DNA from 4 places in the Vibrio tubiashii ATCC 19109 genome. Region 4 is predicted to be linked to each of the others. Evidence: predicted binding sites of a transcription regulator. Region 4 holds the regulator's gene; each other region holds the start of a gene.
The links. Region 4 encodes PurR, which represses purine synthesis genes. Its sites were predicted from a motif close to TNANGNAAACGTTTNCNTNA; they were not measured.

Region 1 (7,798 bases), 1.3 Mb from region 4:
GACGCCTTCGCAAAGATCAATCGTCACTGGCTTTACAACGCTACCGTTGGTGCAGGGCTGCCAATTAACCACACAGTTCGAGACCTACGAGAAAGCGGCGATGACATTATCGCATTATCAGGTATTTTCTCAGGCACCCTCTCGTGGCTATTCCAGCAATACGATGGCAGCGTTCCTTTTGCTGAGCTGGTAGACCTAGCGTGGCAGCAAGGCTTAACTGAGCCCGACCCTCGCAGCGACCTAGACGGTTCAGACGTTATGCGTAAACTCGTCATCCTAGCGCGCGAGTCAGGCCTTACATTGGAACCAGAAGCGGTAAAAGTTGAAAGTTTGGTACCTACAGAGCTCGCTGAGCTATCCCTAGATGAATTTCTTGATAAGAGTGCGCTATTAAGTGAACTGCTCGCAGAGCGCCTTGAGAAAGCTCAGCGCGAAGACAAAGTGCTTCGTTATGTCGCAAGATTAGAGAAAAATGGTACTGCAACGGTAGGTGTTGAAGCGCTAAGCAAAGAGCATGCTCTAGCGAACTTACTGCCATGTGACAATATATTCGCTATCGAGAGTAAGTGGTATAAAGACAATCCACTTGTTATCAGAGGCCCTGGCGCAGGCAGAGAAGTCACCGCAGGTGCGATTCAATCTGATTTGAACCTCCTCTCAAGTTTACTCTAACTCACAAAGGCGCTGATCTCCTCGGCGCCTTTTTACTTTATTCTCTTTCAATCCCATATCAATTTACTTCAACTAAACTTGAAGCCAGCTCATGATTAAGTTGAAAAATATTCATAATCACATTATTGACATTAAATCGTATTCAATACATTCTGTAGACATATAGACGTCTAAACGTCGATTTGGAATTTTAGAGTTTTATGGCACGGAGTGGCCACAGGGAGAGTAAGATGGGATACACGCACGCAGGTCATATCGACGCCTTAAATCAGAATATCGCCGAACTGTCTGACAATATCAATGTGTCATTTGAGTTTTTTCCACCTAGTAGCGAAAAGATGGAAGAAACACTTTGGAACTCTGTGCACCGCCTTAAGACTCTACAACCAAAATTTGTTTCGGTTACCTATGGTGCTAACTCCGGTGAGCGAGATAGAACACACTCGATTATCAAAGAGATCAAAGATCAAACAGGTCTAGTTGCCGCGCCGCACTTAACCTGTATTGATGCATCACGTGAAGAGCTTGTCCGAATCGCTGATGACTACTGGGCAAATGGTATTCAAAGTATTGTCGCGCTGCGTGGTGATATTCCCCCAGGTGGTGGTAAGCCTGAAATGTACGCTTCTGACCTCGTCACTTTGCTAAAAGAGCGCCATGACTTCGATATCTCAGTTGCTGCTTTCCCTGAAGTTCACCCTGAAGCAAAAAGCGCTCAAGCTGACCTACTTAACTTAAAACGTAAGGTAGATGCCGGTGCGAACCGAGCTATCACTCAGTTCTTCTTTGACGTAGAGAGTTACTTGCGATTCCGTGACCGCTGCGTGGCGGCAGGCATTGATGTAGAAATCGTTCCAGGTATTTTACCAGTTTCGAACTTCAAGCAAGCTTCTCGCTTTGCAGCGCAGAACAACGTTAAAGTTCCGGGATGGATGGCTAAGCAGTTTGAAGGTTTGGATGATGATCCAACAACAAGGCAGCTTGTTGGAGCAAGCCAAGCAATTGACATGGTGCGTACATTGAGCCGTGAAGGGGTTAAGGATTTCCATTTCTACACCCTCAACCGTGCGGAAATGACTTACGCCCTGTGCCACACTTTAGGCGTTCGTCCTAAAGCATAGGTAGTATTCCAAAATGACCAATTACTGCTTGGTCATTGTTGTCCCCAGAAAGCAAAAAGGCTGAACCAGAGTTCAGCCTTTTTAAATACGAGTAGTGATTACTCTACTTCATCCATTTTACCAAGTAGGTTACGGATGCGCTCTTGCCAAGCAGAGTGCTCTTGCTGCATTTGCTGAGCTTTTTGTTCTAGCTCTTCACGGTTACTACGTAGTTCGTTTGCTTCAGTCGCTAGCTTTTCTTTCTCTTCTTTCAGTTCTTCAACTTCCATTTGTAGAAGAGCAATTGTATCTACTGCAGTTTGGATTTTTGCTTCTAGTTGTTCTAATACTTCAAAAGACATCTTAGCCTACCTATCTATTATTCGGAGAAGGTTTTGGTCACCTATGTTCCAAAACCATTTGCAACCATTCTACTCAGCCGAGAGCGGATAAACACGCCCTATATTGTAGTTTTTTTGCCATTCGATTAAAAAAACAGCGTAAATTGACAATGGTCTTACATCCCTCAAGCGAGCGACATCTATTTGTTAATTTAACCTGTTAGATTGATCCAGTTCAATGCCTGTTCGAGCAAAAAGGCAAACGTTTCCTTTCTGATATGATAAGATCCTGCCGCTTTTGTTTTTCTCTCTTTCCTAACACTTTGGAGTCTTCATGAAACGCGATTTAGCAATGTCATTTTCTCGAGTTACCGAGGGTGCAGCTTTAGCAGGTTACAAGTGGCTTGGCCGCGGCGATAAGAACGCAGCAGATGGCGCTGCGGTTGAGGTCATGCGCAGCTTACTTAATAAAACCGAGATCAGTGGAGAGATCGTGATCGGTGAGGGCGAAATCGACGATGCGCCAATGCTGTACATTGGTGAGAACGTAGGTACTGGTGGAGATGAGGTAGACATCGCGGTTGATCCTATTGAAGGCACACGTATGACTGCAATGGGTCAATCTAATGCTCTAGCAGTACTTGCAGCTGGTGAAAAAGGCAGCTTCCTTAAAGCTCCTGATATGTACATGGAAAAGTTAGTTGTTGGCCCTGGTGCAAAAGGCTGTATCGACCTCAATAAACCACTCAAAGAGAACCTAGAGAACATCGCGCAAGCGCTGAACAAGACTTTAGATACACTGGTGGTCATTACCCTTGCAAAGCCTCGTCATGATGCTGTGATCGCAGAAATGCAGGCAATGGGTGTTCGCGTCTTTGCTGTGCCAGATGGCGATGTTGCTGCTTCTATCCTAACTTGTATGCCTGATAGCGAAGTGGACGTTATGTACTGTATCGGTGGTGCTCCTGAAGGTGTTGTTTCAGCGGCTGTCATTCGTGCACTGGATGGTGATATGCATGGTCAACTACTGCCTCGCCATGAAGTGAAAGGTGATAGTGAAGAAAACCGCATCTATGGCGCTGCAGAACTTAAACGCTGTGAAGAAATGGGCGTAAAAGCTAATGTCGTACTTAAGATGGAAGATATGGCACGTAGCGATAACGTTGTATTCTCTGCAACAGGCATTACTAAAGGAGACCTACTAGAGGGTATCTCTCGCCAAGGTAATATCGCTACGACTGAAACTCTGTTAATTCGTGGTCGATGCCGTACTATTCGTCGTATTAAATCGACTCACTACCTAGAGCGTAAAGATCCTGAAGTAAGAGATATTATTCTTTAACAGGTGAACATCAAAATCATAGAAGGTCAGCAGCTGCTGGCCTTTTTTGTTTGGTAAAGAAGCAGGAGGTGGGAACGGAGTTCGTCCTACGAAGAACTGGAGAACTGGAGAACTGGAGAACTGGAGAACTGGAGAACTGGAGAACTGGAGAACTGGAGAACTGGAGAACTGGAGAACTGGAGAACTGGAGAACTGGAGGATTGTGTCTTTTAGGGGACGAGTCCTGTCAACGCCTTCTAAACCATCGGCTCTACCAACTTAGTATCAACACTCACCTCTCGCAGGGCGAAGCCCGCTCCCGTTTTCCCGAAACGAAGTGTTCCATAGGGCGTAGCCCGTTCCACTTTCCACTAAACGCAAGAAGCCCGTTGCGTCAGCAACGGGCTTCTAAAACGACGAAAGCCTAGTCGTAAGACTAGGCTTTCTAAATAAGTGGCTGACGGCCGGGCTTGCGGGCAAGCGGGACTCGTTGGTCGCAGAGCAAAATAATCCCGTAGATACAAAAAGACCTCAGCATTGCTGCTGAGGTCTAGAATAAGTGGCGGAGCGGACGGGACTCGAACCCGCGACCCCCGGCGTGACAGGCCGGTATTCTAACCAACTGAACTACCGCTCCGCACTGGTTAGACTCTAAGTCTAAATTTAAAGCCTGGCGATGTCCTACTCTCACATGGGGAAGCCCCACACTACCATCGGCGCTAATTCGTTTCACTTCTGAGTTCGGCATGGAATCAGGTGGGTCCAAATCGCTATGGTCGCCAAGCAAATTCTTAATTCGGAAAGCTGTTTTAAGTTCTGTAATTACACATTCAAAGTTCTTGCTTTGAGTCCATCAAAACCCTTTGGGTGTTGTATGGTTAAGCCTCACGGGCAATTAGTACAGGTTAGCTCAACGCCTCACAACGCTTACACACCCTGCCTATCAACGTTCTAGTCTCGAACAACCCTTTAGGACCCTCAAGGGGTCAGGGAAGACTCATCTCAGGGCTCGCTTCCCGCTTAGATGCTTTCAGCGGTTATCGATTCCGAACTTAGCTACCGGGCAATGCGTCTGGCGACACAACCCGAACACCAGAGGTTCGTCCACTCCGGTCCTCTCGTACTAGGAGCAGCCCCCTTCAATCTTCCAACGCCCACGGCAGATAGGGACCGAACTGTCTCACGACGTTCTAAACCCAGCTCGCGTACCACTTTAAATGGCGAACAGCCATACCCTTGGGACCGACTTCAGCCCCAGGATGTGATGAGCCGACATCGAGGTGCCAAACACCGCCGTCGATATGAACTCTTGGGCGGTATCAGCCTGTTATCCCCGGAGTACCTTTTATCCGTTGAGCGATGGCCCTTCCATACAGAACCACCGGATCACTATGACCTGCTTTCGCACCTGCTCGAATTGTCATTCTCGCAGTCAAGCGGGCTTATGCCATTGCACTAACCTCACGATGTCCAACCGTGATTAGCCCACCTTCGTGCTCCTCCGTTACTCTTTGGGAGGAGACCGCCCCAGTCAAACTACCCACCAGGCACTGTCCTCAACCCGGATAACGGGTCTAAGTTAGAACATCAACACTACAAGGGTGGTATTTCAAGGACGGCTCCACCGATACTGGCGTACCGGTTTCAAAGCCTCCCACCTATCCTACACATGTAGGGTCAATGTTCAGTGCCAAGCTGTAGTAAAGGTTCACGGGGTCTTTCCGTCTAGCCGCGGGTACACTGCATCTTCACAGCGATTTCAATTTCACTGAGTCTCGGGTGGAGACAGCGTGGCCATCATTACGCCATTCGTGCAGGTCGGAACTTACCCGACAAGGAATTTCGCTACCTTAGGACCGTTATAGTTACGGCCGCCGTTTACCGGGGCTTCGATCAAGAGCTTCGACTTACGTCTAACCCCATCAATTAACCTTCCGGCACCGGGCAGGCGTCACACCGTATACGTCATCTTACGATTTTGCACAGTGCTGTGTTTTTAATAAACAGTTGCAGCCACCTGGTATCTGCGACTCTCAATAGCTCCATCCGCAAGGGACTTCACCGTCAAGAGCGTACCTTCTCCCGAAGTTACGGTACCATTTTGCCTAGTTCCTTCACCCGAGTTCTCTCAAGCGCCTTGGTATTCTCTACCCGACCACCTGTGTCGGTTTGGGGTACGATTCCTTACAATCTGAAGCTTAGAGGCTTTTCCTGGAAGCATGGCATCAATGACTTCACTACCGTAGTAGCTCGACATCGTGTCTCAGCCTTAAAGAGAGCCGGATTTACCTAACTCTCAAGCCTACGCACTTGAACCTGGACAACCGTCGCCAGGCCCACCTAGCCTTCTCCGTCCCCCCATCGCAATTGTAAGAAGTACGGGAATATTAACCCGTTTCCCATCGACTACGCCTTTCGGCCTCGCCTTAGGGGTCGACTTACCCTGCCCCGATTAACGTTGGACAGGAACCCTTGGTCTTCCGGCGAGGAGGTTTTTCACCCCCTTTATCGTTACTCATGTCAGCATTCGCACTTCTGATACCTCCAGCAGACTTTACAATCCACCTTCAACGGCTTACAGAACGCTCCCCTACCCAATACGATAAATCGCATTGCCGCAGCTTCGGTTTATAGCTTAGCCCCGTTACATCTTCCGCGCAGGCCGACTCGACTAGTGAGCTATTACGCTTTCTTTAAATGATGGCTGCTTCTAAGCCAACATCCTAGCTGTCTAAGCCTTCCCACATCGTTTCCCACTTAGCTATAATTTGGGACCTTAGCTGGCGGTCTGGGTTGTTTCCCTCTCCACGACGGACGTTAGCACCCGCCGTGTGTCTCCCGGATAGTACTTACTGGTATTCGGAGTTTGCAAAGGGTTGGTAAGTCGGGATGACCCCCTAGCCTTAACAGTGCTCTACCCCCAGTAGTATTCGTCCGAGGCTCTACCTAAATAGATTTCGGGGAGAACCAGCTATCTCCAGGTTTGATTGGCCTTTCACCCCTAGCCACAAGTCATCCGCTAATTTTTCAACATTAGTCGGTTCGGTCCTCCAGTTGATGTTACTCAACCTTCAACCTGCCCATGGCTAGATCACCTGGTTTCGGGTCTATATCCAGCAACTCGACGCCCAGTTAAGACTCGATTTCTCTACGGCTCCCCTAGATGGTTAACCTTGCTACTGAATATAAGTCGCTGACCCATTATACAAAAGGTACGCAGTCACACCACGAAGGTGCTCCTACTGCTTGTACGTACACGGTTTCAGGTTCTATTTCACTCCCCTCACAGGGGTTCTTTTCGCCTTTCCCTCACGGTACTGGTTCACTATCGGTCAGTCAGTAGTATTTAGCCTTGGAGGATGGTCCCCCCATATTCAGACAGGATATCACGTGTCCCGCCCTACTCGATTTCACTGATGATGAGATGTCGGTTACGGGGCTATCACCCTGTATCGCTGAGCTTTCCAGCTCATTCACCTGTCTCATTAAAAGCTTAAGGGCTAGTCCAATTTCGCTCGCCGCTACTTTCGGAATCTCGGTTGATTTCTTTTCCTCGGGGTACTTAGATGTTTCAGTTCCCCCGGTTCGCCCTGTTAACCTATGTATTCAGTTAACAGTAACTGCTTATGCAGTTGGGTTTCCCCATTCAGAAATCCCAGACTCAAATGGTTGTTACTACCTAATCTGGGCTTATCGCAAGTTACTACGTCTTTCATCGCCTCTGACTGCCAAGGCATCCACCGTGTACGCTTAGTCACTTAACCATACAACCCCAAAGGGTCTCTGTTTAAACAACCAAAGTTGTCTGCATTTTTATACATGTGCAGACACGATTTTGCCGGACTCAAATATTAAACATCGCAAGGATGTTTCCAAGAACACTTGAATGTGTGTTGGTACCTAATTCATAGAATTAGGATTTGAGAACTTTTAATTTGAATAACAACGCATCTCAAAGAGATGGGGATTGTTGTTATTCGTCAGCTTTCCAAATTGTTAAAGAGCTAGATTTCTTTCGAAACCATTTTTAAGAACACTTACGCAAATGCGCTTAAAGATGGTGGAGCTAAGCAGGATCGAACTGCTGACCTCCTGCGTGCAAGGCAGGCGCTCTCCCAGCTGAGCTATAGCCCCATCAGGTGTTGATACTGTGTGCCAATTCTTCTGGGAGGAAGATTGGTGGGTCTGAGTGGACTTGAACCACCGACCTCTCGCTTATCAGGCGAACGCTCTAACCACCTGAGCTACAGACCCAGTATCGTCTCTTAACGTGTATAAACATATCAATCTGTGTGAACACTCATCGCAATAATCATCGTATAAGGAGGTGATCCAGCCCCAGGTTCCCCTAGGGCTACCTTGTT
Region 2 (7,798 bases), 1.4 Mb from region 4:
GAGTACTTAGCTTTGAAAAGCCGCCTAGTGCGGCTTTTTTGTTTTTCACGCTTTCGACATAGCGCAGAGGGTATCTTGAGTTCATCCTCGATAGACAGTACTATTCCGCGCTGCTAACAACGACTTCCCAACTTGGAGTTTCAAAATGCTGAACATTAATTCAGATGCAAAACTGAAAGACCTGCTTGAGTTCCCTTGTTCGTTTACCTACAAGGTAATGGGCTATGCTAAGCCTGAGCTTCCTGAAAAGGTTCTTGAAGTCATCCAACGCCATGCTCCAGGTGATTACAGCCCAACCGTAAAGCCAAGTGCTAAGGGCAATTACCACTCAGTATCTGTCAATATCACCGCAACTTCTATCGAGCAAGTTGAAACGCTTTACAAAGAGCTCGGTGAGATCGACATTGTACGCATGGTGCTATAAAAAATTTGAGTTAATTCAATTTTTTTTGAAGGCAGCGAAAGCTGCTTTCTTTTTAGATATCAAACAGATAATTATCCTGCAAAAAGTCTAGGGTTAAAAATGTGTTACTGGTATATAGTCCCTTGACCAGAAGCAGTTTATAATCCGTTAACTTTATTAACCGACGATGGAAAGCGGAATGCAAAACCAGCTTGTTGTGAAACATCTAGGAAGACAAGATTACAAGCCAATTTGGCAAGCAATGCATGACTTCACAGATAACCGGACAGAAGACACCGCTGACGAGGTGTGGCTTGTTGAGCACAATCCAGTCTTCACACAAGGGCAAGCAGGCAAAGCGGAACACCTACTTAATACAGGTGATATCCCCGTTGTTCAGAGCGATCGTGGTGGCCAAGTCACCTACCACGGGCCAGGTCAGCTTGTTGCGTACTTTCTGATTAACCTTCGTCGTAAAAAAATGGGAGTACGAGATCTTGTTACTCATATTGAGAATCTCGTAATTAATACCCTAAAAGCATACAATATCGACTCAGCTGCACGCCCTGATGCACCAGGTGTCTATGTAGATGGGAAGAAAATCTGTTCCTTAGGATTACGAATCCGTAAAGGTTGTTCGTTCCACGGCTTAGCACTAAATGTGAATATGGATCTTACGCCATTTCTACGTATCAACCCTTGTGGTTACGCTGGAATGGAAATGGTTCAAGTCAGCCAACTTGGCGGACCTGACGACATGACTCAAGTAGAGACAAAACTAGTCGAAGAACTGGTTGATTTACTTAACTATGAACAGGTTAGTGTCGACACACAAGCAGGCCACAAGACCAACAATAACGAGAAGTAAGAGAAGCATGAGTAAACCAATCCAAATGGAAAAAGGCGTTAAGTACCGCGACGCTGATAAAATGGCACTGATTCCAGTAAAGAACATGCCTACAGAGCAAAAAGAAGTTCTTCGTAAACCAGACTGGATGAAGATCAAGCTACCTGCGGACAGCCAGCGCATTCAAGATATAAAATCGGCAATGCGTAAAAACAACTTACACTCCGTTTGTGAAGAAGCTTCATGCCCTAACCTTGCAGAATGTTTTAACCACGGTACTGCAACCTTTATGATTTTGGGTGCAATTTGTACCCGTCGTTGCCCATTCTGCGACGTTGCTCATGGACGTCCACTGACTCCTGAAGCAGACGAGCCGAAGAAACTGGCTAAAACTATTCAAGACATGAAACTGAAGTACGTGGTTATTACTTCCGTTGACCGTGACGATCTTCGTGATGGTGGTGCACAGCATTTTGCCGACTGTAACCGTGAAATCCGCGAACTAAATCCGAACATTAAGATTGAAACACTTGTACCAGACTTCCGTGGTCGTATGGACGTGGCTCTTGAGCTGCTAAAAGACAATCCGCCGGATGTTTTCAACCACAACTTAGAGACAGCACCTCGCCTGTATCGTAAAGCTCGCCCTGGCGCGAACTACAAGTGGTCATTGCAGCTGCTACAAAAATTCAAAGAGCAGCACCCAAACATTCCGACTAAGTCAGGCATTATGATGGGCTTAGGTGAAACAAAAGAAGAGATCGTCGAAGTATTGAAAGATCTTCGTGCTCACGGTGTCACCATGCTGACGTTAGGCCAATACCTAGCACCTAGCCGTCATCACCTACCGGTTGAACGTTACGTTCCACCGTCAGAGTTTGATGAGCTAAAAGAAATCGCTCTAGAGCTTGGCTTTACTCACGCAGCTTGTGGTCCATTTGTACGTTCTTCGTACCATGCTGACTTACAAGCTCAAGGCGTAGAAGTAAGCTAAATTACAGTAAGACAATCACTTATCTATGCCTCTCGTTTTTGAACGTGAGGCATATTTTATTTGTAGCGATTTTACTCACCCGCCACAATCCACTACCATATCAAGTATTGAAACAACTTTGATACTAGAACGAAACTCTAGGTTTGATATAATACCTAAATCAAACTTTATTCATACCAATAACGTTATGTTCAGATAAATGATGGGATTGGCTTTAAATACTCGAAATATTGGATAGACGCATGAAAAACATTTTTGCTGCCGCTGTTGTGGCTATTACTCTTGCAGGTTGTGCATCTGAACCCACTCAGCAAGACAACTACATGGACGCTTCTTTCGAACTTTGCAACACAGAAGTAAAGACTTACTCAGTCAGTGACGATGGTCGTGTACGCATTGTATGTGCTGATGGCTCTAAGTTTACTCTTCGCACTGAAGCAACTCTAGACACCATGCGTGATATCAACGCAGACTACTGTAGTGGTGAAGGTCTATCTAAGTTCAACGAAAGCACTAAGTACTACCAATTCCGTTGTAAATCTGGTGAGACAATCAGCGTAAACAAATAAGCTGAACTAAGATTTGAAACGGCAGCCCAAAAGGCTGCCGTTTTTGTTTTATACCTATCTAAAAACAGGTGCTAAGACATTGATTCTGGTTGGTATTGGAGACATAAAAAAACACCTCCAAGCTGGAGGTGTTTTTGATTAAGCAGAAACCTGATTAAGCGTAAACTGGTAGACGCTTACAAATTTCAAGAACCTTAGCTTTAGTCGCTTCGATAACTTCTTCGTTGCCGATGTTGTCTAGAACGTCACACATCCAGTTCGCTAGATCTTTTGCATCGTCTTCAGTGAAACCACGGCGAGTGATTGCTGGAGAACCTACACGGATACCAGAAGTAACGAATGGGCTACGTGGGTCGTTTGGTACTGAGTTTTTGTTTACTGTGATGTTTGCTGCACCTAGTGCTGCATCTGCATCTTTACCTGTAATGTCTTTGTCGATCAGATCAACTAGGAACAGGTGATTCTCTGTACCGTTAGAAACAATTTTGTAACCGCGCTCTTGGAACTGAGCAACCATCGCTTTCGCATTCTTAACAACGCGTGCTTGGTACTCTTTGAACTCTGGCTCCATTGCTTCTTTAAATGCAACCGCTTTACCCGCGATAACGTGCATTAGAGGGCCACCTTGACCACCAGGGAATACAGCAGAGTTCAGTTTCTTGTACATCTCTTCGCCAGCGTTAGACAGGATTAGACCACCACGTGGACCTGCTAGCGTTTTGTGCGTCGTTGTTGTCACAACGTGAGCGTGTGGCACTGGCGTTGGGTATACACCTGCAGCAATGAGACCTGCTACGTGAGCCATATCAACAAACAACCAGGCACCCGCTTTATCTGCGATTTCACGCATGCGAGCCCAATCTACGATTTGAGAGTAAGCTGAGAAACCACCGATAATCATCTTAGGCTTGTGCTCAAGAGCCAGTTGCTCCATTTCGTCGTAGTTGATTTGACCCGCTTCGTCGATACCGTAAGGAATAACGTTGTAGTGCTTACCAGAGAAGTTTACTGGTGAACCGTGAGTCAGGTGACCACCGTGCGCTAGGCTCATACCTAAAACGGTATCGCCTGGGTTTAGAAGTGCCATGTAAACAGCACTGTTTGCTTGAGAACCAGAGTGTGGCTGTACGTTTGCATACTCACAACCGAAAAGCTCACATGCACGGTCAATAGCAAGAGCTTCTGCTTTATCTACGTACTCACAACCACCGTAGTAACGCTTGCCTGGGTAACCTTCAGCGTATTTGTTAGTTAGCTGAGAACCTTGAGCTTCCATTACACGTGGGCTTGTGTAGTTTTCAGAAGCGATTAGTTCAATGTGTTCTTCCTGGCGAAGAGTTTCTTCTTGGATTGCTGCGAACAGTTCCGCATCGTAATCTGCGATGTTCATATCACGCTTTAGCATCTGTATCTCCTGACTCAGATTAAGACTTAAAGTTTTAAAAAACTGATTTATGACCTCAATACCGACGTTTTTACCTGACGCAAACGTTTGCATTAAGCTAATGACGCGCATTCTACATAATTTGATCTAGGTCATAAAGAGAAAATTGAAATTTTTCTCATGCAGTTTTTTCATAATGCTTTACAAGGAATGTCATATTGAACATTTCTCCAAATGATGACTTAGAAAAGTGTCAATTTTATCCTTTACACTCCGTAAAACGATAATTACATAGGTTTACCTTAATTTTCCCTCTCAAGCTACCGAAATCCTCATTTTTTAAATAGTATGCACGCCAATATTCAGCAGTTAAATTTTAAATTGATGGAAAAACACTCAAGAAGAGAAGACTGGATCGCAATTTTGACCGGGACTTTTCTGGTTGCCCAAGGGGTTTTCTTTTTACAATCAGCGTCATTGCTCACTGGCGGCACTACCGGACTGGCACTGTTAGCTAGCCAATTTGTTTCGTTCTCTTTTGGTACTCTCTACTTTATTGCCAATTGCCCTTTTTACCTTTTGGCATGGAAACGATTCGGTTCGCGCTTTGCTTTTAATAGTGCGATTTCTGGCGCCTTGGTCTCTGTATTTGCCGATCACCTCTATTTAGTGATTAGCTTAGATACCATCAACGAAGTCTACTGTGCGGTCGCCGGTGGTCTTTTGATGGGATTGGGGATGTTGATTCTCTTCCGTCATCGCTCTAGTTTGGGCGGCTTCAATGTACTTTGCTTATTTATCCAAGATAAATTCGGCATTTCGGTTGGAAAATCTCAGCTAGCTATCGATTTTACTATTTTAGTCGCATCGTTTTTCTTCGTGTCACCGCAAATCATCGTGCTTTCAATCATTGGTGCCATTGCGTTAAACCTAGTGTTGGCTATGAACCACAAACCAACGCGTTATAGTGTGAATTACGGTTAGAAACTGGATAACTGGATAACTGGATAACTGGATAACTGGATAACTGGATAACTGGATAACTGGATAACTGGATAACTGGATAACTGGATAACTGGATAACTGGATAACTGGATAACTGGAAAGTTTTTGAGGGTTGATACATGGTATCAACCCTTTTTATTTAGGAACGCTTCGCTATGGATTCGGGATGCGGGAACGAAAAACTCTCGAAGGGCGAAGCCCGTTCCAAATTCCCGAAGGCAACGCCCGTTCCGGGCCCTTTACTCCAACTCCCCGTGCGAGACACGTGCTTTCACATCGTGGCTTAGTTCTTTGTTTAGCTCTGCTTCCACATGACCCGGCGACTGAGTCGTTGCTGAAATCAAGCGGTACATGGCAGGGATAACGAACAGAGTTACTAAAGTCGCAAAACCCATACCAAAGAAGATCACCGTGCCCACAGCCACGCGGCTTTCATAGCCCGCTCCCGTCGACATAATCAGCGGTATAGCACCAGCAAGAGTGGTAAATGCTGTCATCATGATTGGGCGCAAGCGACGCGCAGACGCATCAACAATAGCTTTCTCAAACTCAATGCCGCGATCGCGAAGTTGGTTAGCAAACTCGACAATCAAGATACCGTTCTTAGTTACCATACCGATCAACATAATCATACCAATCTGGCTATAGATGTTGAGGCCTTGTCCCATCACAAACAGCCCAAGGAAGCCACCAAATACCCCCATAGGGACGGTAAACATAACAACTAACGGGTTGATAAAGCTTTCAAACTGCGCAGCCAGAACGAGATAAGCCACCAGCAGCGCTAAACCAAACACAACTAAGATACTCGACTGGTTCTCTTTATAGTCTTTTGACTCACCAGAGTAGCTCACCGAAATGTCACCCGGTAATAGCTCTATCGCTTGTTGGTCTAAGAAATCAAGCGCATCCCCTAAGGTATAACCGTCAGAAAGGTTGGCTGTAATCGTCACTGCCTTCTGCTTGTTGTAGTGCGATAAACGAATCGATGAGGCAACCTCTTCAATCTTAGTGACCGCATCAAGAGTGACCAATTCACCAGAAGCCGTACGCATATAAATTTGGCTCAGATCCGCGGCATTGTTAAAGCTGTTCTCATCACCACGCAGGTAAACGTCATACTCTTCACCGCGCTCAACAAAGGTCGTCTCACTCTTACCACCCAACATAATCTCAAGTGTTTCAGAGATCGCTTCCACGCTAATCCCAAGCTCGGCTGCGCGCTGTTTATCTACTGACACAACCAGCTCTGGCGTTCTTTCTGAGTAGTTAATGTCTGCGCCTTCCATAAATGGCGAATCTTCAGCAAGTTGCTCTAGTTTTTCCGCCCAAGTTTTAAGTTCAGCATAATCAGAACCACCGAGAACAAACTGAACAGGTTCGCTAGAGCCACCACGGAAACCTGGCATAAATGGGAATACTCTAACATCAGCGATACCCGCTAGCGCTTTGCGAACTTCGCCCAAAGCTTGCTGTGCCGTGACATCACGATCATTCCAATCTTCAAGGATCATGATAACAAAGCCCGTTTGGTCGCCAGCATTACCACCAAATGCTGGCGATTGAATGCTAAAGGATTTGAGGAAACCTTGCCCAAGCAGAGGCATCAAGCGTTCCTCTATGATATCCATGTTCGCTGCCATACGGTTGTAACTGGTTGCATCAGCACCGCGAGCAAAAGCAAAGATAACGCCGCGGTCCTCTGAAGGCGCTAATTGAGCAGGAACCTGCTGCATGAGTCCCCAACTACCACCGACACACGCCATGATGACAAGAGGCGCCGCCCATTTCCAACTCAGAGCTCCTTTCAGAACCTTACGATAGCCTGATTCAAGATGGCTAAACATATTGTCGATAAACAGATTAAAGCGGTTTGGTTTAACATTGGCTTTTAGCAGCTTGCTGCCTAAAACTGGCGTCAAGGTTAACGCGATCAACGAGGAGAAAATCACCGACATCGCCAACAGTACCGAGAACTCCGTGAACAGTAAGCCGACCATGCCATCCATAAAGGAAATGGGCAGGAAAACCATGACTAGCACCAAGGTCGTCGCTACAACTGCGAAACCCACTTCACGTGTCCCTTTATAAGCAGCGAGCAGGGGTTTCTCACCACGCTCAATATGGTGGAAGATGTTCTCGACGACCACAATCGCATCATCCACAACCAGACCAATCGATAGGATCAAGGCCATTAAAGTGATCAGGTTGATTGAAAAACCAAAATAGTAAGCGGCGATAAATGATGAGATCAAAGAAACAGGAACGGTTACCGCTGGGATTAACGTCGCTCTTGCTTGGCCGATAAAGATGTACAGCACCAAGATAACGAGACCACCGGTAATAAACAGCGTGCTGTAGACTTCCGCAATTGAACGCTCGATAAACACCGTTGAATCATAATCGATGGCTAAGCGCGTTCCTTCAGGCAAGAACTGTTGAATATTCTCGACTTCTTTGTGCACTCTAGTTGCAACTTCAAGCGGGTTCGCATCCGATTGAGGTACGATCCCCATACTTACGTTAACGACACCATCACTTTTAAAGGTCGAGTTTTCGTTCTCTGCGCCAATGAAAACATCCGCCACATCTTTCA
Region 3 (7,798 bases), 1.3 Mb from region 4:
TTAGCCACTCGCAATTATTACTGGGCAAGTTTCTCGGTCAAGGCAGCATAATTTCATTAGCAACTTTTATCGGCTTTGGCAGTGCCGGTGTCTTACTTAGCCTATCGAGCTCTTTGCAAGCCGTTGTTAGTGCGTTTGCACTTTTTATCCTTAGCTCGATTTTGCTTGGGCTAGTTTTCATCTGCTTAGCCTATGTGATTAGCTTACTCTCCGCCGAAAAGTCTAAAGCCGCAGGAGCCGCTCTGCTGGTATGGCTATTCTTTGTATTGGTGTTTGACCTTACTCTGCTTGCCTTACTTGTTGGCGTTGATGAAGGATTTTCACAACATAGCCTTGTCCAAATAATGATGCTGAACCCGGCAGATCTATTTCGATTAGTAAACCTATCAGCACTCAATACCTCTGATGTCAGTGGCGTACTCGCCGTGGTAATAAACTCTAGCTATTCCACTCAAACTTTACTTATCACTATGGTGGCATGGGTCCTCGTTCCGCTAGGAATTGCCATGGCCATTTTTAGACAGAAAAAACTATAAGCGAGGCAAACAATGACCAAACGTTTTTTAACCAAATGGTGCGGATTGCTACTTCTCCCGATACTATTGATTGGCTGTGGTGAAGATCCGCAGCAAACCATGTTACGCGACGCAGTAGCAATAGAAAGTGCTGATGAGTGCCATTTATGCGGGATGATTATCAGCAATTTCCCAGGGCCAAAAGGTGAGTCGTATCAGAAGGATAAACAAGACATCAACAAGTTTTGTTCCACAAGGGATCTGTTTGCTTTTCTTTTCCAGCCTGAAAACGCTCGCCTAGTACAAGAAGTCTATGTACATGATATGAGCCAGTCACCTTGGAATAAACCCAATGATGAGCACTTTATCGATGCTAAAACAGCCTGGTATGTTATCGGGTCAAACCAAAAAGGCGCGATGGGAAGTACTCTCGCAAGTTTTAGTGAAGAAAATGACGCCAAAGCTTTTAGCAAAAGCTTCGGTGGGAAAGTCTACCAATACGAAGACATTACCTTAGAACTCATTATGTAATTCAGGTACAACATATCTGAGTCTATGGTCTAAACAGCAACAAAATTCTTTTACATTGTGAACCACAATAATGCTAATCAGGACTAATAAGTGATCAGATATTTATTCTGCTTGGTATAAGCAAAAGCCCGCTATTGAAAGCTCAATAGCGGGCTCTGGACATCATACTTAGTAAGCTTACTGAGTGCTAACCTCTACCTCAGAGGTCTCACTCTCAATAGGTGCGGTAACATCTGACGTGTCCGATACTGGAGCAACGTAAGGTTTACCTTGCCACTCAAACAGTAAAATCATCTCCGCTGGAATCACTTCTGGCGCAGCTTCAATAGCCTGTACTGGCTCAAAAGGTTCTACCTCGTTGCCTTGAGCTAAGTTGTCACCTTCAACAGGTAATGTCTCAATAGAAGGCTCAATCACTTCAGGAGCGATAATTTGCGGCTCATCAGTGACACTTTCTAGCTGAGTCACATCGCGCATACGGCGCACTTCTTGTTCAAACTCTTGTTGAGTAGACAGTAGGTGCACGTTGAATGTCACTTGATTGCCTTGAATTTTAAGGATATCAATCGATGCCACTGAACTTAGCTTCTTCAGTTGGTTCTCTAAAGTAAAAAAGCTCACTGCATCATTGAGTTCAGTAAAGCGAACTTTTACCGCTTCAGAAGACTCACTTGCAACAACAACCGCGCTCTTCTTAGCATAGTAATCACTGATCTGGTTGATCATTTTATCCGCAGCATCGATACCATTGTTAGACCCTGCTAAAGGAGCCTGACGAGTAACACCAATTGAAGCAGGACGCTGATCATATAAGGTCCATCTTAAGCTATTGCCTTGCGCTTTCACCACCAGCACACCATCAACTGGATAACGCTGACTGGCTTGGCCAACAGGTTGGATGAAACCACCCCACAAATCGGAGACTGCAACACCAGTGATATCATCGAAATCACCGACAGGTACGGTGAGTGGCAGGCCGCGCTTTGCTGCTTGCTGCTTCATTTGGTCTAACACCAATGATGGTGAGTGCTCCCAAATGATGTTGCGATCCGCTTGCCCTTCTTCGACTAACCAAACCAATAAATTCGCACGAGCGGCAGGCCAAATCGGCAACTGAGCTTGACTCAATAGTGAACGAATATGAGGCGCACTAAACACCATGCGTAATGATTGCTGCTCATTAACTTGACCGTAGCTAAGTTGAGCCACGTATTGAGAACTCTGTTTAAGCGCCTTTTGAACCACTTCATTAGACACCGCATTACGGTCGCCAGAAGCACGCACTATCACTTCTTTCATGCCTTCAGCTCGCGCTTTGGCATCGGCATTGTCAGCCGCTTGGTCTAATACAACTTCCGTTTGGTATAGGTTGACATTGGTTAAAGCCAATGCAGGTAGAGCGACCAGACCCAAAATGAACAAAGCTAGATGACGCATACACTTCCTAAGATCAGTTTCTTACACGTTAAACGTTGATGATAAGCAACTATCGAGACCGGAGCAACTAAAGGTCTAGAAACTTAGCTTGATTCTAAATTTCCCTTCACAAAGCCATCACATTGACGAATAGATAAATAGTGAATTATTTGATCCAGTTCAGATTGCAAACGTTTGGCATAATGATAAAATCCCGCGAATTTTATTTTTGTTGAGCAGTTTCATACTGCTTTTAGCTTTGCCACTTAAAGGAATAACCCATGAAAAACGCCATTCAAGGTGCTCAGATGTTGTTTGTCGCATTTGGGGCTCTTGTATTAGTTCCATTGCTGACAGGATTAGATCCTAGTGTTGCTCTATTTGGTGCAGGTGTCGGAACCCTTTTATTTCAACTTGTAACCCGCCGCTCTGTTCCTATCTTCCTTGCTTCTTCATTCGCTTTTATCGCTCCTATCCTTTACGGTGTGCAAACTTGGGGCGTCCCTGCGACCATGGGTGGCCTAATGGCAGCAGGTTTTGTCTACGTTGCGATGGGTGCACTGATCAAAGTACGTGGCGTTGAAATCATTCACAAACTACTTCCACCGGTTGTGGTCGGCCCTGTAATCATGGTTATCGGTTTGGGTCTGGCTCCAGTCGCAGTCAACATGGCGCTGGGTAAGGTAGACGGATCTCAAGTGATCGACGCAGACGCTTCACTGGTTATTTCAGTGGCTTCGCTGCTTACCACGATTGTTTTAAGTGTGTTCGCCAAAGGTTTCCTAAAACTAACCCCTATTCTAGGCGGCATTGTTGTTGGCTACACACTGAGTCTTGGCTACGGCATTGTCGATTTTGCACCAGTACATGAAGCGGCTTGGTTTGCTCTACCAAACTTTACAACGCCTGAATTTAACATCAACGCGATCCTATTTATGATTCCGGTCGCGATTGCTCCGGCTGTAGAACACGTTGGCGATATGCTGGCAATTTCGAACGTGACGGGCAAAAACTACATTAAGAAACCAGGTTTACATCGCACGATTACCGGTGACGGGGTGGCGACTATCGCTGCGTCAATGGTTGGTGCTCCGCCAAATACCACCTACTCTGAGGTAACTGGCGCAGTCATGCTGACCAAAGCGTTTAACCCAGTCATCATGACATGGGCTGCAGTAAGTGCCATTGTTCTCGCGTTAGTTGGGAAACTCGGTGCTGTGCTACAAACCATCCCTATGCCTGTTATGGGTGGCATCATGATCCTATTGTTTGGTTCGATTGCGACGGTAGGTTTAAACACGCTGATTAAGAACAATGTTGACCTTCACAAGTCTCGCAACCTAGTCATCGTTGCAATTACCCTGGTGTTTGGTATCGGTGGCATGGCTTTCGGTATCGGTGAGTTCAGCCTACAAGGTGTTAGCCTGTGTGGTATCGTGGCGATTCTACTTAACCTAGTTCTACCAAAAGATTTAGGCGAGAACCACGTCGTGGATAATGCGCAAATGGAAGAAGAAACGAAGTAGATTCGAGAATCGGAGAGTTTTTTCAGGGTTGGCATTTTGCGTCAACCCTTTTTTGGAAAACTGGAAAACTGGAAAACTGTGTCTTCCAAAGGACAAGTCCTGTCAACACTCTATAGAACTTCTAGCAGGGCAAAGCCCGATCCCGCTTTCCCGAAACGAAGTGTTCCATAGGGCGCAGCCCGTTCCAAAATCCCGAAGGACGAAGTCCGTTCCCTAACCCCCTACCCACACAACTCGGCAAACTGACCGCGGGTTAGGCTTGCTAAATCTTGCGGTGATAATTCAATTTCCAAACCTCGCTTACCTGCACTGACACAAATCGTTTCTTGTCCAACGGCACTTTGATGGATAAACGTTGGTAGAGCCTTTTTTTGTCCAAGTGGGCTGATGCCCCCCACGACATACCCTGTGGTTTTCTGCGCTATGTCCGGATTAGCCATCTCTGCCTTTTTGCTTTTTGCCGCTTTGGCTGCCTGCTTTAGGTTGAGCTTCTGGTCAACGGGGATCACCGCCACCGCGAGGTTTTTCGGCTCTCCATTTAAGCAAAATAGCAAGGTTTTGAAGACCTGTTCAGGGTTTTGCCCAAGAGCCTCTACCGCCTCTAAACCATAGCTTACAGCTCTAGGGTCATGATGGTACTGGTGAATGGTGTGAGCAATTTTTTTCTTCTTAGCGAGATTTATTGCAGGAGTCATATTCCCTCCAACTTTAGACAAACAAAAAGCGCTGCTCATTTGAGCAGCGCTTTAGCTTAAAGACCGTTATAAGTTGGTGTCAACTTACTTGTAAACAATCTCACCTGATGGTGCGTATTTGTTCACATCGATAGGGCTATTTGACTCTAGGTACTCTTTTAGTACTTCTGCATCAACGAAACCAGTGTTAACAAAACCTGGGTGACCCATTAGTTTAGGGTAGCCGTCACCGCCTGATGCGTTGAAGCTAGGCACTGTAAAGCGGTACGTCTCATCTAGGCGAAGCTGTTTGCCACCGATGAACACGTTTGAAACTTTACCATCAGCAACTGTCATCGAGATACCTGCGAACTGAGCATATGCACCAGAGTCTACCGGCTTAGTTGCAACAACGTTTAGGTAATCCATCACTTCTTGACCAGACATGTCTGTGTAAGTCAGGATATTGCCAAATGGTTGTACCGTCAGTACGTCTTTGTATGTCACTTCACCCGCAGCGATAGAATCACGCACACCACCAGAGTTCATAACAGCAAAGTCAGCTTTCGCGCGCTCCATGTGAGCCGTTGCGATTAGACGACCTAGGTTAGTTTGTTGGAAACGAACCACGTTACGGTCACCTTCCAGCTTGCCGTTAGTTTCAGCAATCTTAACGTCTAGCTGCGCTTTACCTTTCTCTTGGTAAGGGCGTAGGAATTCTAGCAGTTCTGTATCTTCTGCAATCTCATCTTCGATAAGAACACGCTGCTTCTTACCGTCAATTTTAACCTTCTTCTTCAGGTTAACTGGGATTAGGTCGTAGCTCACCATTTGTAGCTCGCCGTTACGGAATTCGTAATCAGCACGGCCTACATATTTACCCCACTCGTGCGCCTGAACAATGTAGGTGCCGTTTTGTAGGTCTGGCTTACACTCATCAGAAGGCTTGAAGTTTTTCTTAACAACGTTTGGCGCTTCCATACATACAGGTTCTTGCGAGTGACCACCAACGATCATATCTAGAGAACCTTCATCTAGGTAACGAGCTAGTGCTACATCACCAGGTGCGTTTACGCCACGCTTACCATCTTCGTAGTGACCCATATGAGTAACCGCGAAGATAAGATCTGGTTTTTCAGTTTTCTCAAGCTCAGCGATTAGCTGCTTCGCTTCTTCTTTCGGGTCACGGAAATCGATGCCACCGATAAATTCTGGGTTACCGATTTTCTGCGTATCTTCTGTCGTTAGACCGATAACGGCAACTTTAATACCCTGTAGATCAAACATCTCGTAAGCCTGGAACATACGCTCGCCAGTCTCTTTGTCGTAGATGTTTGCAGAAAGCATTGGGAAGTTCGCCCACTCTTTCTGTTTCATTAGAACTTCAAGAGGGTTATCAAACTCGTGGTTACCAAGTGCCATTGCATCGTAACCAATTTTGCTCATACCTTTGAAATCTGGTTCAGCATCTTGTAGATCTGACTCTGGAACACCAGTGTTGATGTCACCACCAGATAGCAATAGCGAGCTACCACCTTCTGCAGCGATCTCTGCGCGAAGCTCATCAATCAGTGTTTTACGAGCAGCCATGCCGTACTCGCCGTATTTGTTCTGCCAGAAGCGACCGTGGTGGTCGTTAGTGTGTAGAACAGTCAACTTATAAGTTTTGTCTGCTTCCCACTCGTGTTGTGGTGCCGTTGCACAACCAGCTAGAGTTGCCAGGATAGCTGCGCTAATAGCGCTTTTTACGATCAGGCCTTGCTTCATTGTCATACCTTTTGAACTTTTAGGGGTTTCCACTGCTTTTTTATACTGCTCTCTGTGAATAGACAGACTTGGAAAATAACAGGCTGAGAGAGCAGTAAAACTTGAACTAGTTTAAATTAAGGTGACGAAAGTGACACTTGAATTTCATATTTATGATGACTGGATCACTCTTAATAACCATTAATCATGTAATAAATGCCCAGAATTACACAGGCGCAAATATAAGATCACAAGCAAACGTTTGTCTGAGAGAAATAACGTTTTAAGCGCTATTGTGACTTAGGTTATTTAATCAACATAAAAGGCGAACTTCGTGAATGTTAACAACCAAACACGACCACTTTTCGTTATGTTATAACAAAACAAATATCGAGAAATTAATTTAGCAAGGGCAACAGGATTAGAATTTTCATCGGATAATCAGGAGCTAAACGAGCGCACAATTGTTATATTATAACAACTTTAATTTATTTGATTGTAGACAGGTGATTATGGGCTATTAATTGATGAAGAACCAAGAACAAAAAAGCCAGCAAATTAGCTGGCTTGTTTAAATTCAATATTGAGCACTACTTAATATCGATATGGTCAAAACCTTTGATCAGATCATCAAGTGCTTTCATTTGCGCTAGGAACGGCTCTAGTTTATCCAGCGGCAAAGCAGATGGACCATCACAACGGGCTTGATCTGGGTTCGGGTGTGCTTCGATAAACAGACCTGCAATACCTGTCGCTAATCCCGCTTTTGCTAGCTCAACAGTTTGCTCACGGCGGCCACCAGAAGCAGCACCAGAAGGGTCACGCATCTGAAGTGAGTGTGTTACATCAAAGATGATTGGGCTACCGTTAGACGCTTTCTTCATGACGCCAAAGCCAAGCATATCAACGACTAGGTTGTCGTAACCATGGCAAGAGCCACGTTCACATAGAATGATGTTCTCATTACCACACTCGCTGAACTTGTCGACGATGTTACCAACCTGACCTGGGCTCATAAACTGAGGCTTCTTAACATTGATCACTGCACCTGTTTTTGCCATTGCTTCAACAAGGTCAGTTTGACGAGCTAAGAACGCAGGAAGTTGAATAACATCAACCACATCAGCCACTGGCTGCGCTTGTTCTTCAGTGTGAACATCAGTGATGATCTTAACGCCAAAGGTGTCTTTCAGCTCTTGGAAGATTTTCATCCCTTCCTCTAAGCCAGGACCACGATAAGAGTGCACAGAGCTACGGTTTGCTTTATCAAATGACGCTTTGAATACGTAAGGAATACCTAGCTTTTCTGTGACTTTTACGTAGTGCTCACAAATCTGCATTGCAAGATCGCGCGATTCTAGAACGTTCATGCCTGCAAACAGCGTGAATG
Region 4 (7,798 bases):
CGCAGCAACCTAACGAAGTCAAACGCGTTCAATTGTATGCGATGGAGCAAAATTTCTGTTGGAACAAATCGGCAGATGAATATCTATCCTTGTATCACAGTGCGTTGAACAAAAGCTAATATGAAACTAGGCGTCTTGAGGGCGCCTTTTTTGATGGTTACTTACACTTTTAATAAAAGAATAATTAAGAATTGAGGTAAATTGACGTAAATCCCCCTATGTTTATGGTACTCTCCGTAACCAATTTTATTGCTGAGTAAACCCTTTTCGATATGAGTGATACCTTGCTATTTCACAAAACCTTTACCCATCCCACAAGTGATGAATGGGTAGTCTTTGTGCATGGCGCAGGGGGAAGTTCCTCAATTTGGTTTAAGCAAATCAAAGCGTATAAACAGCATTTTAATCTATTACTTATCGATCTTCGTGGTCACGGTAAGTCGAATCAATTGATCAAAGAGCTAATGGCAAACCGCTATACGTTTCAAGCGGTGACAATGGACATTCTTAAGGTGCTTGATCACTTAAAGATACGTTCGGCTCATTTTGTTGGTATGTCTCTCGGCACGATAATTGTTCGAAACCTAGCGGAACTTGCAACAGATAGAGTCAAGTCGATGGTGCTAGGTGGCGCTGTAACGCGATTTAACGTCCGTTCGCAGATATTGGTTAGGCTAGGTGGCATGTGCAAACACGTTATCCCTTATATGTGGTTATACAGCCTTTTTGCTTATATTGTGATGCCGCAGCGTACTCAGAGGGAATCAAGGCACTTATTTATCCGCGAAGCAAAGAAGCTTTGCCAGAAAGAGTTTAAGCGTTGGTTTATTCTCACTTCGGAAGTTAACCCACTGATGAAGTATTTTAAGGATAGAGAACTGCCAATCCCAACGCTCTATTTGATGGGTGAGAAAGACTATATGTTTATTCAACCTGTGAAAGAGATGGTCGCAGCACATCGTAAAAGTAAGTTACTTGAGATTGCCGATTGCGGCCATGTATGTAACGTCGAGCGACCAGAAGAGTTCAATCACCATTCAATTTCATTTATTCAGCAGCAAATTGAAGCGCCTAAAATCGGTTAAGGTGCTGCTTGTCCGCATTGCCAACATGCGCCAAATTGAGGCTCGTTCATTTCCCCGCATTGGTTACAAAGCCAATTACTGCCAACATCTGCATTGTTAAATTGTTCGATAACCGTATTGGCATGCTTGGCTTGTTCTGGGTCAAGTAACCAGACATAAGGTTCGCTACTCTCGCCAAAAGGTATTTCACCTTGGAGCCCAAACACGCCTTCACCGCGAACTTCACAGTCAATCTGTTGAGACTTAAGAAGCTCACAAACAATGTGAGCTTCGGTAGGCGTCGATGCGGAATAGATCCTCATTAAGCATTTCCATTTGATGTTGAAGGGGAGCTCTTAATTTTAGCCATAATCCATTTTGCAATGACAGGGAATAAGCCGAGAAGTGCAAAAGAGGCTAAAACGGTTGGAGATACGATACCCGACAAGCTGTCTATTTGAGCCAGTTGAGTACCAGCATTCAGGTAAACCGCAGTTCCTGGCAACATACCGAGTTGACTCACCAAATAGAATCGAGCCGTCGCGATAGGTGTTAAACCCATTAACAAGTTGATGAGGAAGAATGGGAACACTGGAATTAATCTCAGTGAGAACAGATAAAATGCGCCATCTTTTTCAACGCCTTGGTTGATGGCATTGAGCTTTTCACCAAATTTGCTTTGTACCCAATCACGCAATAAGTATCGGCTGCTCAAAAATGCGAGTGTTGCACCTATGGTGCTAGCGAAAGAAACCAGCAGTAAGCTTGTCCAGAAACCGAAAAGGGCAGCACCCAAAAGAGTCACGACCGCAGCGCCAGGAATCGAAAAAGCGGTGATGGCAACATAGGCGATAAAATAGCTCGCCGCGGCGATAGTAAAGTTGTCAGCAATAAATGCCGCAAGCTCAGCTTGCTGGGCTTTGGCATTGTCTAGCGTGAGATACTGGCCAAAATTGACGCCAAGTAAAACAATCAATGCGACGAAAACAATTCCTAGGATGATCTTTTTATTCATGTTGAGCAGCTCCATTTAATTTCATGGATATCAAATATTAGTGTTACTAGACAAGACAGGGAAAGCAAGCGACAAATTTCAAGGTGGCAGATAAAAAACAATAAAAAAGTCAGCACTAAGGCTGACTTCTTCTAGATATATTGTTTTAGATTAGCTAACTTGCGTTAACAGTTCCTGACGTCGGCTTTGTGGGATAACCGACCAGTGCGTGCCTTTAATAGCACCTTCTAAAGCCCAGAGAAGTTCGATGTTAACATCGGCAGAGTGTGTAGACTGGATAGCCTTAAAAGCGTGTACGGCGCCCACCTCTTCTAAGTTTTCGACAGTGTCTATGCCTGCTTTCTTAAGCATGCGTTCTGTCGCTAGCCTTAAATTAGGAAGATCCTTCAAGCGATTCGGTTTCGCCTGCGATTGGCATTGTTTCTCTTGGTTTGCGGCTTTTAACGCGACGCTAGCAATCTTTAACGTTTTACCTGCGTCTGCTGCCCAGTCATCACAAAGCGCAAAATACTTTGTCACGACGGGAAAGCCGCGTTTTTTGTATACGTAAGGTTCTAGCCCTTGAGACTTAAATTGTTTAGCGAGAGCCGCGTCCGCGCGTACGTGAAGCTTATCGTTGACGACAAGTGCGAACATAGTGTCATCAGCAAAAATGCCAAAGCCACCAAACATTGAGCGAGACTTGATATGTCCTAACTGCTCAAATAAACGCATTGAGTCTTTTAGTATTGGTTTATCCATGCTGTGTTTTCTCGGTGTATAAGTATACGCCACCAATGCAGGTCCGAGAGATTAGCAAAATTATGCAGAGACATTGTCAGTAAGGTGTCATACGAGTGCAAGTAAAAGCGGTATGACAGTTTGCATATTCGCCATCGGCAACCCCGCTACCAGACAATAAATTGTTTAAGGCCGGAGGCTTTGCGTCCCATCCTTTCGGAATGGTTTGCCCTGTTCGTGGCATTAATCGAACACTTTAAGAATAAATAAATTCTGCGCAGAACATCACGTTTGTATAGGATAAATGTGACATTGGTTCAATAAATAGAGGGGAGATATACGCTTAGCCAATAGTACGGCTACTAGCTAAGCGTCTGAGTTAAGGTTATTTATTTAGATTACGAACGGTATTACGCTCAACAATCTCTGGGTGCATCTCAAACACGCGTTTTTCGTGCTCTTTGTCTTTAATTCGCTCAAGAAGAATTTCAAAGGCATTCTTACCAACACGACGTTTTGGTTGGTGAACCGTTGTTAACGGCGGAGAGAAGTACTCGGCCAGTTCAATATTATCGTAACCAATTACGGAAATATCTTGTGGGATTTGAATGCCTTTTTGTTGCAGGCGGCTCATTAAACCAAGTGCCATGGTGTCATTAAAACAGAACACGGCTGTTGGCTTTTTATCCATTGCAACAATTTTATCTGCCGCCAATACCGCTGTATCACATTCGAAGTTACCTTCAAGAATCCAATCTTCATTTACCGGTAGTTCCGCTTCGGCCATGGCACGCTTAAAGCCACTAATACGCTCAACACATGCTGCTTTTTCGAAGTGACCACTTAAACAAGCAATGTCAGTGTGACCACGTTCAATTAGGTATTTGGTTGCTAAGTAGCCGCCTTCTTCTGAGTTATCGATGATCTTATCTGCTTGAGAACTCTCTGGGCCCCAATCCATAACTACTTTTGGAATATCTTTGTGGCGATCAAGCATTTCGCTCAGCTCTTCAGTCAGATCTGAACACATCACTAGGATGCCATCTACACGCTTTTCAGCCAACATGCGAATGTAGTCGCGTTGTTTTTCATAGATGCCGCCTGTATTACACAGAATCAAGGTGTAACCTTGGCGGTAACAGTAGCTTTCTACGCCGTCGATAACTTCTGAGAAAAATAGGTTCGTCGATTGTGTCACTAACATACCGATTGTACGAGTAGTGTTGCACTTAAGACTACGAGCAACTGCACTCGGTGCATAATTAAGCTCGGTTACCGCTTCCATCACTTTTTCTTGTGTCGCTTCGGCAACAAAGCGTGTTTTGTTAATCACGTGAGACACAGTGGTTGTTGAAACACCAGCAAGGCGAGCAACGTCTTTAATAGTGGCCATAAATTTTGTCCTGTCGATGACTGCCACGAGAATATATTCAGTTTAGAATAAGTTGGCAGAAAGTATCAGAAACACAAAAACCGCTCTTATTTAGCGGTTTGTATTTGAATAGTTCATTTTTATCGTTTGCGGTCACGATTTTAGACCGCAATCCGACTTAGGGCAAACACATTTCTTCGAACTGACCTGTGTCAGTTCACATTGTCAGACTCTATTCACCGATTAAGTATGTGCAATCTAACTCTAAGAATGCCACTGTGAGAGAAGCGATCGCCGAGTAAAAACCGAACTCATCGAGTGTTTGACACTTAGCTGAAAACTTAGGGGTCCAACTTAGAAGGTGCTGACGAATGAAGCCCTCTTGCTCGATCAGTGCTTCTTCAATATGACGCTCTTGCTCAAGCTCATTAGAGCGAATGATGAGGTTGCCGAGAAAATCCAGCTCAATGGCAATATGGTCAGCAGGTTCATTTAAGCCTTCATCGACAGCAACACCATGCTCTAGCATTAACGCTTCCATCTCTTTCGCTGGTTTGTCGTTAAGCAGGCCAGTCTCTCCAATGTACATTGAAGCGTAAGGTAGTGCAGAGTCGCGATCAGACTTCAAAAATAGATCACAAAAATCAGCGGCAAGCTCTAGTTGTGCATCTTCGCGATCGATAAGGCGATTGAGTGCATCAATGACACGATCAATCGACGGCTTTAGATCGGCATTCTCGCCAAGGCCAGTAAGGAAAGAGCGGATTTGAGCTGAATGGTACTGTTCAAGGTTCTCTTCCGTTAATTCTTTGGCGTAAAGGCTTGAAAGCCACCAATAGATTTCCGCACGTTTCTCGTTGAATGCTTTGATTTCTTGCATTAGGTATCACTCCCAAAATAACTACCTATTAGTGTAACTAATAAAAATGAATAGCGGTAATGGCTTACGTGACAATAAAAGACGAATTATGAGCATTTATTAACAAAGGCGGCGGTTTTGTCTTGAATCAATAAAAAATCATCTTTCTCGTTTTTAAAGTGATAAATACTAGAAATGTTACTATTTATGAATAGAATAAATGATAGAACTATTCCCAATGCAAATTAAGTGGTGCAGATGAGTTATCACGTACTAGTAGTAGAAGACGACGTAGTGACTCGCAGCAAGCTCGTTGGCTACTTTCAGAATGAAGGTTACCAAGTCAGCGAAGCAGAAAGCGGCGAGCAGATGCGAGACATGCTACAAAGCAACGCGATTGATTTGGTGATGTTGGATATTAATCTACCCGGTGAAGATGGATTAATGCTAACTCGCGAACTTCGCAGTCAATCAGACATTGGAATTATCCTGGTAACAGGACGCACGGACAGCATCGACAAAATCGTTGGCCTTGAAATGGGCGCCGATGACTATGTCACTAAACCTTTTGAATTACGCGAGCTATTGGTTCGAGTTAAGAATTTACTGTGGCGAATTTCCGCTGCACGTAACTCGTCAGGCTCTGACAGCGCAGCGAAGCAAGATGATAATGTTGTTCGCTTTGGTGAGTGGACGTTTGACGTTCAGCGCCGTGCACTGAGTCGTAACGGTGAGCCGGTTAAGCTGACTAAAGCAGAATATGAACTGCTAGTGGCTTTATCCTCTTATCCGAATCAGGTTCTCAGCCGTGAACGTATCTTAAATATGATCAGCCACCGTGTTGATGCACCAAACGATCGCACAATTGATGTCTTGATTCGTCGCATGCGAGCAAAAATGGAATTCGATCCAAAGAATCCACAAATTTTTGTCACCGTTCATGGCGAAGGCTATATGTTTGCAGGTGACTAAATGTTACCGCGTCAACAGACATAAAAATACCGAGGCTTGACTCGGTATTTTTCTATCTAGGATTCATAGTTTACTTGGTATCAAACTTTGCTTTCAGAAGCTTGCAGCGCTTGCTCTTCATAATCTGACGCCCAATTCCTAAGCGTTTGCCAAATTTGACCTAAGGTTTCGTGCCAATAACGCTCGGTTTGCTCCAAATACACCGCTTTAGGTGTGTATTTAGCCCATGCTTGTGTAACTTTATCATGCGCAAGGTAATTGGTAGGTGCAGGGTACGGCTTTAATCCTGCCGAGTAGAATTCATTCAGAGCACGCTCCATATGACTGGCTGACGTTACAACAACCAGCTTTTTGGTATTAACGAATGCTGCCGCTTGTCGAGCTTCTTCCCAAGTATCTTTGGCGGTTTCTAACAGAATAATGTCAGATTTCGAGACGCCAAGGGCGAGAGCCACTTTCGCCATCATACGGGCATTGCTCACTTCAGAGCCGCCCGCATAGCCAGACAAAATCAATTTAGACCCAGGGTAAATTCGCATGATGCGAATACCTTCGGCAAGGCGCATCAAACCGGTTCGGCTTAATTCAGAAGTGGGCGGGATCTTATCGTCTACGACATGACCACTGCCGAGCACCATAACGTAATCGATCGATTGGTCGACCGGAAAAAAGGCCGAGTATTGGCGTTCAAGCGGCATCAACAAACGAGAAGAAACGGGTTGAAAAGCGATGAGGAAGATACCGATGAAAGAGAATAGAACAACAAAGCAGCCTGTCTTCTGTTTACGGGTAAACATGATCAACATTAAGCCGAATAGACCGATGATTAGCATCGCGGGAAGCGGCATAAGTAGAGAAGACACAACTTTTTTCAGCTCAAACATACTAAATAGTCCGAAAAAACATCAATTGATTATAATTTAAGAGAAAGCCTCTTTATTCCTGCTTTTCTTATGACAGAATAGCAGCACGATTAGACATGATAACCTAAGCTGCTGTGACTGAAGACCGCAATTTCGACGATATTGCCCACAAATTTGCAAAAAATATTTACGGTTCTGACAAAGGAGAGATTCGCCAAGTCATTGTTTGGGAAGATCTTCAACAGATACTTAATACTGTTGATGGGGCAAATCAGCAACTCAATGTGCTAGATGCGGGTGGCGGTTTGGCACAAATGTCGCAAAAGCTAGCTAAGCTCGGACATCATGTCGCGTTATGTGATCTATCTTCTGAAATGTTGCTATTGGCAGAGCAGGATATTGCAATAAATGGCCTGCTTGAGCAGTATCGCTTCATTCATTCGCCAGTCCAATCGCTTGACCAGCACCTAGAATCCCAAGTGGATGTGGTCCTGTTTCATGCGGTGATGGAGTGGTTAGCAGATCCTAAACCTGCGCTAGAGAAAGTACTAGAACAAGTAAAGCCGGGTGGTATGGCTTCTATTATGTTCTATAACCACCATGGTTTGGTCTACAAGAATGTCGTGTGCGGCAACATTCCTCATGTATTAGACGGAATGCCGCATCGCAAAAGATTTAAATTACAGCCGCAAAAAGGCTTAAAACCTGAAGAGGTCTACCAGTGGATTGAAGACGCTGGTTTTTCAATTTGTGGCAAATCTGGTATCCGCTGCTTTAGTGACTACATAGGCAATATGGAGTACATGGGCGATTACCAGTATGAAGATGTGTTGGCACTAGAAAGACAACTGTGCAGAGAAGAGCCATACCTCTCGTTAGGCCGATACATACATGTATGGGCACAAAAGAAAGATAAGCAGGACTAACAATGAG

Region 1: a site for PurR is predicted at 2,368-2,387, ahead of glpX (class II fructose-bisphosphatase). Genes of this name have one in related genera too.
Region 2: a site for PurR is predicted at 4,294-4,313, ahead of glyA (serine hydroxymethyltransferase). Genes of this name have one in related genera too.
Region 3: a site for PurR is predicted at 2,646-2,665, ahead of IX91_RS10870 (uracil-xanthine permease family protein). Genes of this name have one in related genera too.

The regions. Positions count from the first base shown of each region.
Region 1 covers NZ_CP009354.1:3,081,574-3,089,371, forward strand. Annotated here, with positions in the region: gene IX91_RS14100 (bifunctional aspartate kinase/homoserine dehydrogenase II) at 1-672, shown strand, start outside; gene metF (methylenetetrahydrofolate reductase) at 903-1,793, shown strand; gene zapB (cell division protein ZapB) at 1,892-2,134, opposite strand; gene glpX (class II fructose-bisphosphatase) at 2,448-3,455, shown strand; tRNA gene IX91_RS14120 (tRNA-Asp) at 3,995-4,071, opposite strand; rRNA gene rrf (5S ribosomal RNA) at 4,103-4,218, opposite strand; rRNA gene IX91_RS14130 (23S ribosomal RNA) at 4,309-7,198, opposite strand; tRNA gene IX91_RS14135 (tRNA-Ala) at 7,493-7,568, opposite strand; tRNA gene IX91_RS14140 (tRNA-Ile) at 7,612-7,688, opposite strand; rRNA gene IX91_RS14145 (16S ribosomal RNA) at 7,755-7,798, opposite strand, start outside.
Region 2 covers NZ_CP009354.1:2,506,491-2,514,288, forward strand. Annotated here, with positions in the region: gene ybeD (DUF493 family protein YbeD) at 146-424, shown strand; gene lipB (lipoyl(octanoyl) transferase LipB) at 603-1,271, shown strand; gene lipA (lipoyl synthase) at 1,279-2,244, shown strand; gene IX91_RS11435 (hypothetical protein) at 2,487-2,813, shown strand; gene glyA (serine hydroxymethyltransferase) at 2,968-4,218, opposite strand; gene IX91_RS11445 (YitT family protein) at 4,582-5,181, shown strand; gene vexH (vibriobactin export RND transporter permease subunit VexH) at 5,442-7,798, opposite strand, start outside.
Region 3 covers NZ_CP009354.1:2,408,004-2,415,801, forward strand. Annotated here, with positions in the region: gene IX91_RS10855 (ABC transporter permease) at 1-536, shown strand, start outside; gene IX91_RS10860 (nitrous oxide reductase accessory protein NosL) at 549-1,046, shown strand; gene IX91_RS10865 (DUF2066 domain-containing protein) at 1,224-2,483, opposite strand; gene IX91_RS10870 (uracil-xanthine permease family protein) at 2,744-3,988, shown strand; gene ybaK (Cys-tRNA(Pro) deacylase) at 4,210-4,683, opposite strand; gene ushA (bifunctional UDP-sugar hydrolase/5'-nucleotidase UshA) at 4,768-6,429, opposite strand; gene kdsA (3-deoxy-8-phosphooctulonate synthase) at 6,999-7,798, opposite strand, start outside.
Region 4 covers NZ_CP009354.1:1,134,687-1,142,484, forward strand. Annotated here, with positions in the region: gene glgA (glycogen synthase GlgA) at 1-119, shown strand, start outside; gene IX91_RS05165 (alpha/beta fold hydrolase) at 273-1,085, shown strand; gene IX91_RS05170 (putative signal transducing protein) at 1,082-1,387, opposite strand; gene IX91_RS05175 (TVP38/TMEM64 family protein) at 1,387-2,079, opposite strand; gene IX91_RS05180 (TfoX/Sxy family DNA transformation protein) at 2,230-2,820, opposite strand; cyclic di-GMP riboswitch class I at 2,954-3,040, opposite strand; gene purR (HTH-type transcriptional repressor PurR) at 3,185-4,192, opposite strand; gene torD (molecular chaperone TorD) at 4,404-5,051, opposite strand; gene torR (two-component system response regulator TorR) at 5,289-6,002, shown strand; gene elyC (envelope biogenesis factor ElyC) at 6,083-6,886, opposite strand; gene cmoM (tRNA uridine 5-oxyacetic acid(34) methyltransferase CmoM) at 7,000-7,791, shown strand; gene mukF (chromosome partition protein MukF) at 7,794-7,798, shown strand, end outside.